3 regions of the Streptomyces sp. NPDC001816 genome follow, and region 3 is predicted to be linked to each of the others. Evidence: riboswitches for the same ligand, from Rfam matches in the RefSeq annotation. Region 3 holds a riboswitch; each other region holds the start of a gene.
What was found. Region 3 has a riboswitch for cyclic di-AMP ahead of ACFYZZ_RS15965 (transglycosylase family protein). Riboswitches for the same ligand answer to the same signal wherever they lie in the genome.
Positions count from the first base shown of each region.

Region 1: another riboswitch for cyclic di-AMP. It lies ahead of ACFYZZ_RS00625 (M23 family metallopeptidase); the one in region 3 lies ahead of ACFYZZ_RS15965 (transglycosylase family protein).
Region 2: another riboswitch for cyclic di-AMP. It lies ahead of ACFYZZ_RS40160 (transglycosylase SLT domain-containing protein); the one in region 3 lies ahead of ACFYZZ_RS15965 (transglycosylase family protein).

Region 1 covers NZ_JBIATY010000001.1:143,090-146,288, forward strand. Annotated here, with positions in the region: gene ACFYZZ_RS00620 (M16 family metallopeptidase) at 1-779, shown strand, start outside; cyclic di-AMP (ydaO/yuaA leader) riboswitch at 1,002-1,165, shown strand; gene ACFYZZ_RS00625 (M23 family metallopeptidase) at 1,178-1,933, shown strand; gene ACFYZZ_RS00630 (GntR family transcriptional regulator) at 2,132-2,827, shown strand; gene ACFYZZ_RS00635 (HPr family phosphocarrier protein) at 3,011-3,199, opposite strand, start outside.
Region 2 covers NZ_JBIATY010000016.1:167,832-171,030, reverse strand. Annotated here, with positions in the region: gene ACFYZZ_RS40165 (polyprenyl synthetase family protein) at 1-499, opposite strand, end outside; cyclic di-AMP (ydaO/yuaA leader) riboswitch at 999-1,212, shown strand; gene ACFYZZ_RS40160 (transglycosylase SLT domain-containing protein) at 1,218-1,706, shown strand; gene ACFYZZ_RS40155 (HAD family hydrolase) at 1,742-2,554, opposite strand; gene ACFYZZ_RS40150 (FAD-dependent oxidoreductase) at 2,709-3,199, opposite strand, start outside.
Region 3 covers NZ_JBIATY010000004.1:93,742-96,940, forward strand. Annotated here, with positions in the region: gene eno (phosphopyruvate hydratase) at 1-666, opposite strand, end outside; gene ACFYZZ_RS15965 (transglycosylase family protein) at 995-1,672, opposite strand; cyclic di-AMP (ydaO/yuaA leader) riboswitch at 1,677-1,845, opposite strand; gene ACFYZZ_RS15970 (transglycosylase family protein) at 2,029-3,084, opposite strand.

The sequences.
Region 1 (3,199 bases), on a different contig from region 3:
TGCGGCCCGCCACGGCCACCGTGGTCGTGGTCGGCGACCTCACCGGCACCGACCTGGACGAGCTGCTCGCCGACACCCTGGGCGCCTGGACGGGCACCCCGGGCGCGCCGCGGCCCGTGCCGCCGGTGACCGCCGACGACACCGGCCGGGTGGTCATCGTCGACCGGCCGGGCGCCGTCCAGACCCAGCTGCTCATCGGCCGGATCGGACCCGACCGGCACGACCGCGTGTGGGCCGCCCAGGTGCTCGGCACCTACTGCCTCGGCGGCACCCTCACCTCCCGCCTGGACCGCGTCCTGCGCGAGGAGAAGGGCTACACCTACGGCGTGCGCTCCTTCGGGCAGGTCCTGCGCTCCGCGCCGGACGGCACGGGCGCCGCGATGCTCGCGATCAGCGGCTCCGTGGACACCCCGAACACCGGTCCCGCGCTGCAGGACCTGTGGACGGTGCTGCGCACGCTCGCCGCGGAGGGCCTGACCGACGCCGAGCGGGACGTCGCCGTGCAGAACCTGGTCGGTGTGGCGCCGCTGAAGTACGAGACCGCGGCGGCCGTCGCGAGCACGCTGGCGGACCAGGTCGAGCAGTACCTGCCCGACGACTTCCAGGCGACTCTGTATCAGCAGCTCGCCGGCACCGGCACCGTGGAGGCCACCGCGGCGGTCATCAACGCCTTCCCGGTGGACCGCCTGGTGACCGTCCTCGTCGGTGACGCGGCCGAGATCAAGGCGTCGGTCGAGGCGCTCGGCATCGGCGAAGTCACCGTCGTGGCAGCCGAGTAGCGGCTTACGGCGCACCGCGCGCGTGGGGCCCTGACGATCCGACGGGTCGTCAGGGCCCTTTGCCGTGCGGAGCCCTTCCCCAGATGTCCGAATTGGGGCAGAGGTTGCCTGTCTGGCCTGTGGGATGCGCTACAAAAGCCCGGATCCGTTTGGGGATCGAAAGTCGGGCCGCATAGCGTCGACCGGGCTGTTCGTCAGGCAGTGCGCCGCGCCCGCGGCACCGGACAGTCATCGCCGAGTCCCCCCACGGCGCGAGCCAGGGGAGCCGGGGACCCACCGCAGTCCCTGGGGTGAATCGGACGCCCGCGCACCGGCGAGGGGGTCCGTAGGAGACCTTCCTGCTCCGAACCCGTCAGCTAACCCGGTAGGCGAGAGGGAAGGAAAGGACCAGCCACTTCATGGCGTTCATGTACGCCACCGGGAAGCACCGCAAGCCCGGCCGGGTCAAGCGCACCACCGTTCAGGCGGCCGGTGTCGCGGCCCTCACCACCACCGGTGTCGTCGGCACCCTGGCGGCCGGCCCGGCGCTCGCCGCGGACAACTCCGTCGAGGACACCGGCCTCACCCCGGTCATCACCGAAAGCGACTCGGTCGCCGAGCAGATCGACGCGCAGGCCGAGGCCCAGCTGGTGGCCGCCCGGCAGAAGGCGGCCGAGGAGGCCGCGGCCAAGGTGGCCGCGATGGAGGCGAAGAAGGAGCGCGAGGCCCAGGCCCGCGCCGCGCGAGAGGCCGAGCGCAAGCGCCTGAACGCCTTCGTCGCCCCGATCGCGCACTCGTACGTCTCCACCGGCTACAAGGCCAGCAGCTCCCTGTGGTCCTCCGGTTCCCACACCGGCATCGACTTCCACGCGGCCAGCGGGACGTCCGTCCACGCGGTCGGCTCCGGCACGGTCGTCTCCACCGGGTGGGGCGGCGCGTACGGCAACCAGATCGTGATCCGGATGGCCGACGGCATGTACACCCAGTACGGACACCTGTCGTCCATCGGCGTCGTCGTGGGCCAGAAGGTCCTCCCGGGCCAGCAGATCGGCCTGTCCGGCGCGACCGGCAACGTCACCGGACCGCATCTGCACTTCGAGGCCCGCACGACCTCCGAGTACGGTTCGGACGTCGACCCGATCGCCTATCTCCGCCAGCACGGCGTGAACGTCTGACGCTCCGGCGCACGACATCCCGAAGCCCCGGCTCACGAGCCGGGGCTTTCGCCGTTTTTCGCAGTGCCTGCGGCATCCGCTGTCCAAAAAATATCCATGGATTCCGGCCTGCCGTCGGAAATTCCGGCTCATTGCAATAGAGTCACGGAACATGCGTCCATCGTCGACGTTTCACGGGGATTAAAGCGGAGGTCGGTCATGCGTATTCCGGCGCACTCGGTGTGCACGGCGATCCGGGACGACATCGTCGCGGGTGTCTACGAGCGCGGCGGCCGCCTCACCGAGGAAGTCCTCGCCCGCCGCTACGGCGTCTCGCGCGTCCCTGTCCGTGAGGCCCTGCGCACCCTGGAGGCGGAGGGCTTCGTGGTGACCCGACGGCACGCGGGCGCGTGCGTGGCCGAGCCGACCGAGCAGGAGGCCGCCGACCTGCTGGAGATGCGCACGCTCCTGGAGCCGCTCGGCGCCTCCCGGGCCGCCCAGCGGCGCACCGAGGCCCATCTGAAGGTGCTGCGAGGGCTGGTCCGGCTGGGCCAGGAGCGGGCCAGGCGGGGCAGCAGCGACGATCTGCGCTCGCTGGGCGGCTGGTTCCACGAGACGCTGGCGCAGGCCTCCGGAAGCCCCTCGCTGTCCTCGATGCTGACCCAGCTGCGGCACAAGATCGCCTGGATGTACACGGTGGAGGCGCCGCCGAGTCCGGTGGACTCCTGGGCGGAGCACGGCGCGATCGTGGACGCGGTGGCACGCGGCGACAGCGAGCGCGCGCGGGCGATCACGGCGATGCACACGGAGCGCTCGACGGGCGCGCACCGGCTGCGGTTCACCTCGGGCGGGGACCGCTCCGAGCGTGTGAGGAACTCGCAACATGCCGTAAACATGCAGAGCCTGCGGCATTAACACGGGCGCCGTATACAAAGAGGAGATATTCGATGGGCGGGTATTTCCGCTGCCCTTTTCCCGGTGCGCCGTGAATTCGCGGTCGCGTGCCTTCGGTGTGCCTGTGGTGAATTCCCCGGACCGGGTGCAAAGAATGCGGAAGCCGCGCCACCCGGAAAGGGTGACGCGGCTTCCTGGCATGCCTCAGACGGTCTCGGGGAGCTCTTCCAGCCCCTCGGAGACCAGCTTGGCCAGACGGTCCAGGGCGATGTCCGCGCCCTCGGCGTCGGAGGCGAGGACGATCTCCTCGCCGCCCTGGGCGCCCAGGCCCAGGACAGCCAGCATGGAGGCCGCGTTGACGGGGTTGCCGTCAGCCTTGGCGATCGTCACCGG
Region 2 (3,199 bases), on a different contig from region 3:
CGCGGCCGTCCGAGGGTCCCGCGGTCTCCAGGATCTGCCCGGTGACCAGCCGCTCGAACGCGAGGGCCTGGACCCGGACCGCCTCGGGGCCGAGGTCGGCGAGGATCTGAGAGGCGCGGGCGAAGAGGAAGTCGCCGGTGAGGACCGCGACCGAGTTGCCCCAGCGGGTGTTGGCGCTGTCCACGCCGCGCCGCACGGACGCCTCGTCCATGACGTCGTCGTGGTACAGCGTGGCCAGGTGGGTCAGCTCCACGACGACGGCCGACGGCACGACGCCCGGCGCGTACGGATCGCCGAACTGCGCCGCGAGCATGACGAGCAGCGGCCTGAACCGCTTCCCACCGGCCCGTACGAGGTGCTGCGCGGCCTCCGTGATGAACGGGACCTCGCTCTTGGTGGCTTCGAGCAAGCCTTCCTCGACAGCCGCCAATCCGGCCTGGACATCGGCTTCCAGAGCCTGGTCCCGCACGCTCAGCCCGAACGGCCCGACGACGGTCACGAGGGGTCTCCTGTCTGCTGGTGTCTGCTGGCGATTACACGGTTTGTCGATAGGTCGTTGCCATCACTCAAGTCAGCGTATCCGGTCCTGTTTCGATCACCGATAGCGCCCACCGGTCCAGCCCGGGCGGTATCGGATCAGGGCCGGTATGTTTTTGATCATCTGATAAGTGTGGGTACACAACGACTTAACAGGATCTCGCCCGATTTGTCGCGAACCGCACGGCGGGCGGAGTACTCCTTTTGCACCACACCCAGCAAATCTCCCGAATCCCCCATGTCTGATTTGGTACCCTTTGCCATTTCGTGAGTTGGGTCACGCGGGCCCGGGAATCGGCCAAGGGGCGCCACCCTCGTTCTCCCCTTTCCACATCGGGCAGTTGAGCGTTGGCAACCGCAAAGGATCAAGTGCCCCATTTGGAATAGATCAAGGTCAACTGCCTCATTGGGTGAATTCAGTACTTGTTCCCGACATGTGCTGTCGCATAGCTTCCGGGCCAGTCAGACGAACGCCGAATCCTGCCGCGTCTGACACCACCCATCGACGAACTCATTCGTACGGCAGGAGCGGGGGACCCAGGTAAGCCGCCGGACCGGACGACGCACGTCGCGCCGGGACAGCTAGGGGTGAAGTCGTGCCTCCCCCCAGAGGTACGGCCGGGCACCTCCCCGCCCGAACCCGACAGCTCACCTCGTAGGCGACGGAGAGGAACGTCCCCATGCTTGCTGCCGCTCAGCCCCGCCGCACCCGCACCAACCGCCTCGTCCGCAAGCTCGCCGTCATCGGCACCGGCGCCGCCGTGCTCGCCCTTCCCGTCATCGGCGCGACCAGCGCCTCCGCGGCCACCCCCACGGCCAGCACGCCGGCCACCACGCTCGCCGGGTACCCGAACAACCTCGACGGCTGGATCCGCGAGTCGCTCGCGATCATGCGCGAGAAGGGCATCCCGGGGACGTACAACGGCATCTACCGCAATGTCATCCGTGAGTCGTCGGGCAACCCGGCGGCCATCAACCTCTGGGACTCCAACGCGGCCAAGGGCATCCCGTCCAAGGGCCTGCTCCAGGTCATCGACCCGACGTTCAACGCGTACCACGTGGCCGGAACGTCCTTCGACATCTACGACCCGGTCGCGAACATCACGGCCGCCTGCAACTACGCGGCCAAGCGCTACGGGTCGATCGACAACGTCTTCGGCGCCTACTGACCGGCGCCCGCGGCGGGCCACTACTGATATCCCGGTCAGTCGGTCGGGAACAGTCTTTCGAGGACGACGGCGATGCCGTCGTCCTCGTTCGACGTGGTGATCTCATCGGCGACGGCCTTGAGTTCGGGGTGGGCGTTGGCCATGGCGACGCCGCGTCCGGCCCAGTCGAACATGGGGATGTCGTTGGGCATGTCGCCGAACGCGAGGGCCCGGCCGGCGGCGATCCCCAGGTACTCGGCGGCCAGCGCCAGCCCCGTCGCCTTCGTGACCCCGGACGGCTGCAGTTCCACGGTCCCGGGCCCCGACATCGTGACCGTCGCCAGCGAGCCCACCGCCGAGCGTGCGATCGCCGCCAACTCGTCGTCGGACAGCGTGTGGTGGCGCAGCAGCACCTTGCTGATGGGCTCGCACCACAGGTCGTCGCGGCGGCCGACCCGCACGGCGGGCAGGGTCGGGTGCGGCATCAGATACCCGGGTTCGATCAGGGTGAGCCCGTCCACGCCGTCCTGGTCGACGGCCGCGTAGACCTGCCCCACCTCGGCCTCGATCTTGCCGAGCGCGGTCTCGGCCAGTTCCCGGTCCAGCCGGACCGACCACAGCAGACGGTCGGCGCCGGCGTCGTAGACCTGCGCGCCCTGCCCGCACACCGCGAGCCCCGTGCTGCCGAGGCCCTCCAGGAGGGGCCGTACCCGAGGAGCCGGGCGGCCCGTCACCACCAGGTGCCGGGCGCCGGCCCGTGCCACCCGCTCCAGCGCGGCGCGCGACCGGTCGGAGACGGTGTCGTCGCCGCGCAGCAGCGTCCCGTCCAGGTCGGTGGCGATCAGTGAGTATGCGGGGGGTGCGGCCATGATCAGAGAATACGGATCCCACGCCCCGCCGACTCACCCTGAAGTTCCCGGACTTGTGTGCTCCTCGGCCCCAAGTGGCCCCTGCGGCCGCCCTGATGGTGGTGGAGTTGACGCGATCGGACCTGCCGGTGAGCGAGACGGCGTCGTCCGCGGCTCAGCCGTGTGCCGCCGCCAGATGCCCGGCCAGGCGCGGCGAGGCGAACTCCGTGCCGCAGACGAAGCGCATCACCGGGCCGTACGAGGACGCCGCCGGGAGGCCGGTGAAGTACAGGCCGGGGACGGAGGAGACGTACCCGGGTCCGAGCCTGGGCGTGCCCCGGCTCACCGCCAGCCGGGTGCGCAGCTCAGGGCCGAGGAAGTCCATCGCGGCGATGTTCACGCGGTAGCCGGTGGCCGCGATCACATGGTCGGCCGAGAGCCGCTCGGTGCCCTTGCCGTGGGTGCGGACGGTGAGGACCGGGCTGCCGTCCGGGGCCTCGGCGCCCACCACCCGCTCGACCTCCTGGACCTGCACCCTGCCCTCGAAGCGGTCGCGCAGCCACCAGGCGCCGAGCGGACCGAGGACCCGGCGGACCAGGTAGTGGCGGGTGCGGGCGGGCAGGAAGCGGTACGGGTGGGGGTAGTGGCTGAGCGCCCACAGGGACC
Region 3 (3,199 bases):
GTCGAGGGCCTCGCGGTTGGAGCCGAGGTTCGGGGCGAAGCCGCCCTCGTCGCCGAGGCCGGTGGACAGGCCCTTGCCCTTCAGGACCTTCTTCAGGGTGTGGTAGACCTCGGTGCCCCAGCGCAGGGCCTCGGAGAAGGACTCCGCGCCGATCGGGGCGATCATGAACTCCTGGATGTCCACGTTGGAGTCGGCGTGCGAGCCGCCGTTCAGGATGTTCATCATCGGCACCGGCAGCAGGTGCGCGTTCGGGCCGCCCAGGTAGCGGAAGAGCGGGAGGTCGCTGGCCTCGGAGGCGGCGTGGGCGACGGCGAGGGAGACGCCGAGGATGGCGTTGGCGCCGAGGGAGCCCTTGTTGTCGGTGGCGTCCAGGTCGAACATGGCCTGGTCGATCAGGCGCTGCTCGGTGGCGTCGTAGCCGACCAGCTCCGGGCCGATCTGCTCGATGACGGCGAGGACGGCCTTCTCGACACCCTTGCCCTGGTAGCGGTTCGGGTCACCGTCGCGCAGCTCGATGGCCTCGAAGGCGCCGGTGGAGGCGCCGGACGGGACGGCGGCACGACCCGTGCTGCCGTCGTCGAGGCCGACCTCGACCTCGACCGTGGGGTTGCCTCGGGAGTCCAGGATTTCCCGGGCTACGACGACGTCGATGGACGGCACGAGCATCTCCTTCGTGGATGTGACGCTGGTTGTGCGGGGCTTGTGTGCCTTGCGCCTAGAGCCTAACCGTCCTGGGGGCGTCGGCCACCGACCGACCGTCCCGTGGACACGCAGACGGTACCTTTTGTTCTCGCTCGAAACAAAGGGTCTTCCGAATGAGGCCCGACTGAAGAGTGGGGAAACAGGGCGGGGAACAAACAACCCCGTCCCGGCGCGTACGGGGGAACACGCGCCGGGACGGGGAGCCCGTGGGGACGGGGGGAAGACCCTCACGAGGCCTTCAGAGTGGGGGCAGGCCTTGTGAGAGCGCTGTGGTTCCGGTGGGAGCCAGGTGTCACTTCAGGTGCAGCTGCTGGCCCGGGTAGATGAGGTCGGCGTCCTCGACGATGCCCTTGTTCAGCTCGAACAGCTTCTGCCAGCCGCCCTTGACCTTGTGCTTCTCGGCGATCGTGCCGAGGGTGTCACCCTTGACCACCTTGTACTCGCCGTCGCCCTTCTTGACCTTCTTGCCGGTCGGGGTGGTGACGGTCTGGCGCTCGGCGGACCGGGAGGCGGCCTGCTGCTCGGTGGCGCGGGTGGTGGTCGTGGTGGTCTTCGAGGAGGTGCTGCTCGACGGGGCCGCCGCGGTGCCGCTGTACGGGGTGCTCGACAGGCCCGTGCCGCAGACCGGCCAGGCGCCCTTGCCCTGGGAGGCGAGGACCTTCTCGGCGACGGTGATCTGCTGCTGCTTGGTGGCCAGGTCGGCGTGGGCGGCGTAGGCGGTGCCGCCGTAGGCGGCCCAGGTGGAGGCGGAGAACTGCAGGCCGCCGTAGTAGCCGTTGCCGGTGTTGATCGACCAGTTGCCGCCGGACTCGCACTGGGCGACCTTGTCCCACTCGGAGGCGGTGGCGGCGGAGGCGTTGCCGACCGCCATCAGCGGGGCGGCGATGGCGGCGCCGGTGACACCGGCGAGCGCGATGACACGGGTGGCCTTGAACGGACGACGGTGCGTGCCCTTGCCGGAGAACAGCATGGATCGATCCCCTCACCGACGCCTGCGAGGTGAGCTGTCGGGTTCGGGCCGGTTGAGTTGCCCGGCCGCGGCCCTTACGGGACGCGGCTTCACCCCAAGCCGGTACCGACATCAACTGCCGGTCCCGGCACTTACCTTGGGTCCCCCGCTCCTGCCTACGGCGCATGACGCGACGACTGTTCCCGGGCGGCCGCTGGCAGGACTCGGCGTTGCGGATGCCGGGGCTCGTGGTGACGAGCGGCCTTGACCGTAAACAGGCGATCGGCGGAATTTCAAAGACGATCAGGGCTTCTGAGACTCATCCCACACTTTCGCCAAAACGGACATTAGGGAGCGAAGCGGGGCGTCAACTCCCGCTACTCATCGCCCTTTTCGGCACCGACTTTCAGGGTCTGACCGGCACCGATGTGGTTCGGGTCGGCACCGACAGCCTTCTTGTTCTCGGCGTAGAGCGCGCGCCATCCGCCGTCGAGGTCAAGGGAGTCGGCGATGGAGCAGAGGGTGTCGCCCTCGCGGACGGTGTAGGTGCCCGCGTCGCGGCCGGCGTGGCGACCCGACGGGGTGTCGTTCTGACCGTTTGTCGCGCTTTCGTCCGCACTCGCACCGCGGTGACGTCCGCCACTGCTGAGGGCGCCGGTGTCGACCAGGCTCGAAGAGCCGCTGGTCTGCCACGAATTGTCCGAGTCCTCCGTTGCGGGGTCCGTGGTGACGGACTCGCCCCCCTGAACGTCTCCGGAGTCGGGCGATGCGGATTTGTCGGACTTGGGAGCGTCTGTGCTCCTGCCGGAGCCCTTGGAGTCGGCGTCCTTGTCGGCGCTCGGGGACGGCTCACCCTTCACATCCGAGGAGGAGTCGGACGAGGGCGACGAGGAGGATGAATCCGACAGGTCGGACGAGTCGGAATTCTCGTCGGAATCGGAATTGCCGTCCGTATTGGACGAGTCCGAGGGCTCGGAGGAGTGACCGGAGTGCGCCGAGCCCGAGTCGGAGTCCGAGCCCGCGTCCGAGACGCCCGTGTCGACGTCCACGGAGCCGGACTTCGATGTCATGCCGGAGAGCAGGGCGCAGGTGGCCCAGGGGGTGGTGCCCTGGTCGTCGAGGATCCTCTCGGCGACGGCGATCTGCTGCGAACGGCTGGCCTGGTCGGCGCTGGAGGCGTACTTCGTGCCGCCGTACTTGTCCCAGTCGTCCTGGGATATCTGCAGGCCGCCGTAGTAACCGTTGCCGGTGTCGGCGCTCCAGGAGCCGCCGCTCTCGCACTCGGCCACCTTGTCCCATGTGGTGCCGTCGGCCGCGTTGGCGCTCGCCGCGCCGAGCAGCGGGATGGCGATGGCGGAGCCGGTCACGCCGGCCGCGACGAGGAGGGCCGGAGCCTGACGGGGGCGACGGTGACGACCGTTCCCGGAGAGCATGCGGAAGCCTTTCGTGCGACGGCGGGGCCGGCGTGGCCGATGGAACTCGGGGGCCACGCTGATGAGTGAACGTATCGGCAGACGATCACTTGTCACAAGTTAATGCCGCGTAGAT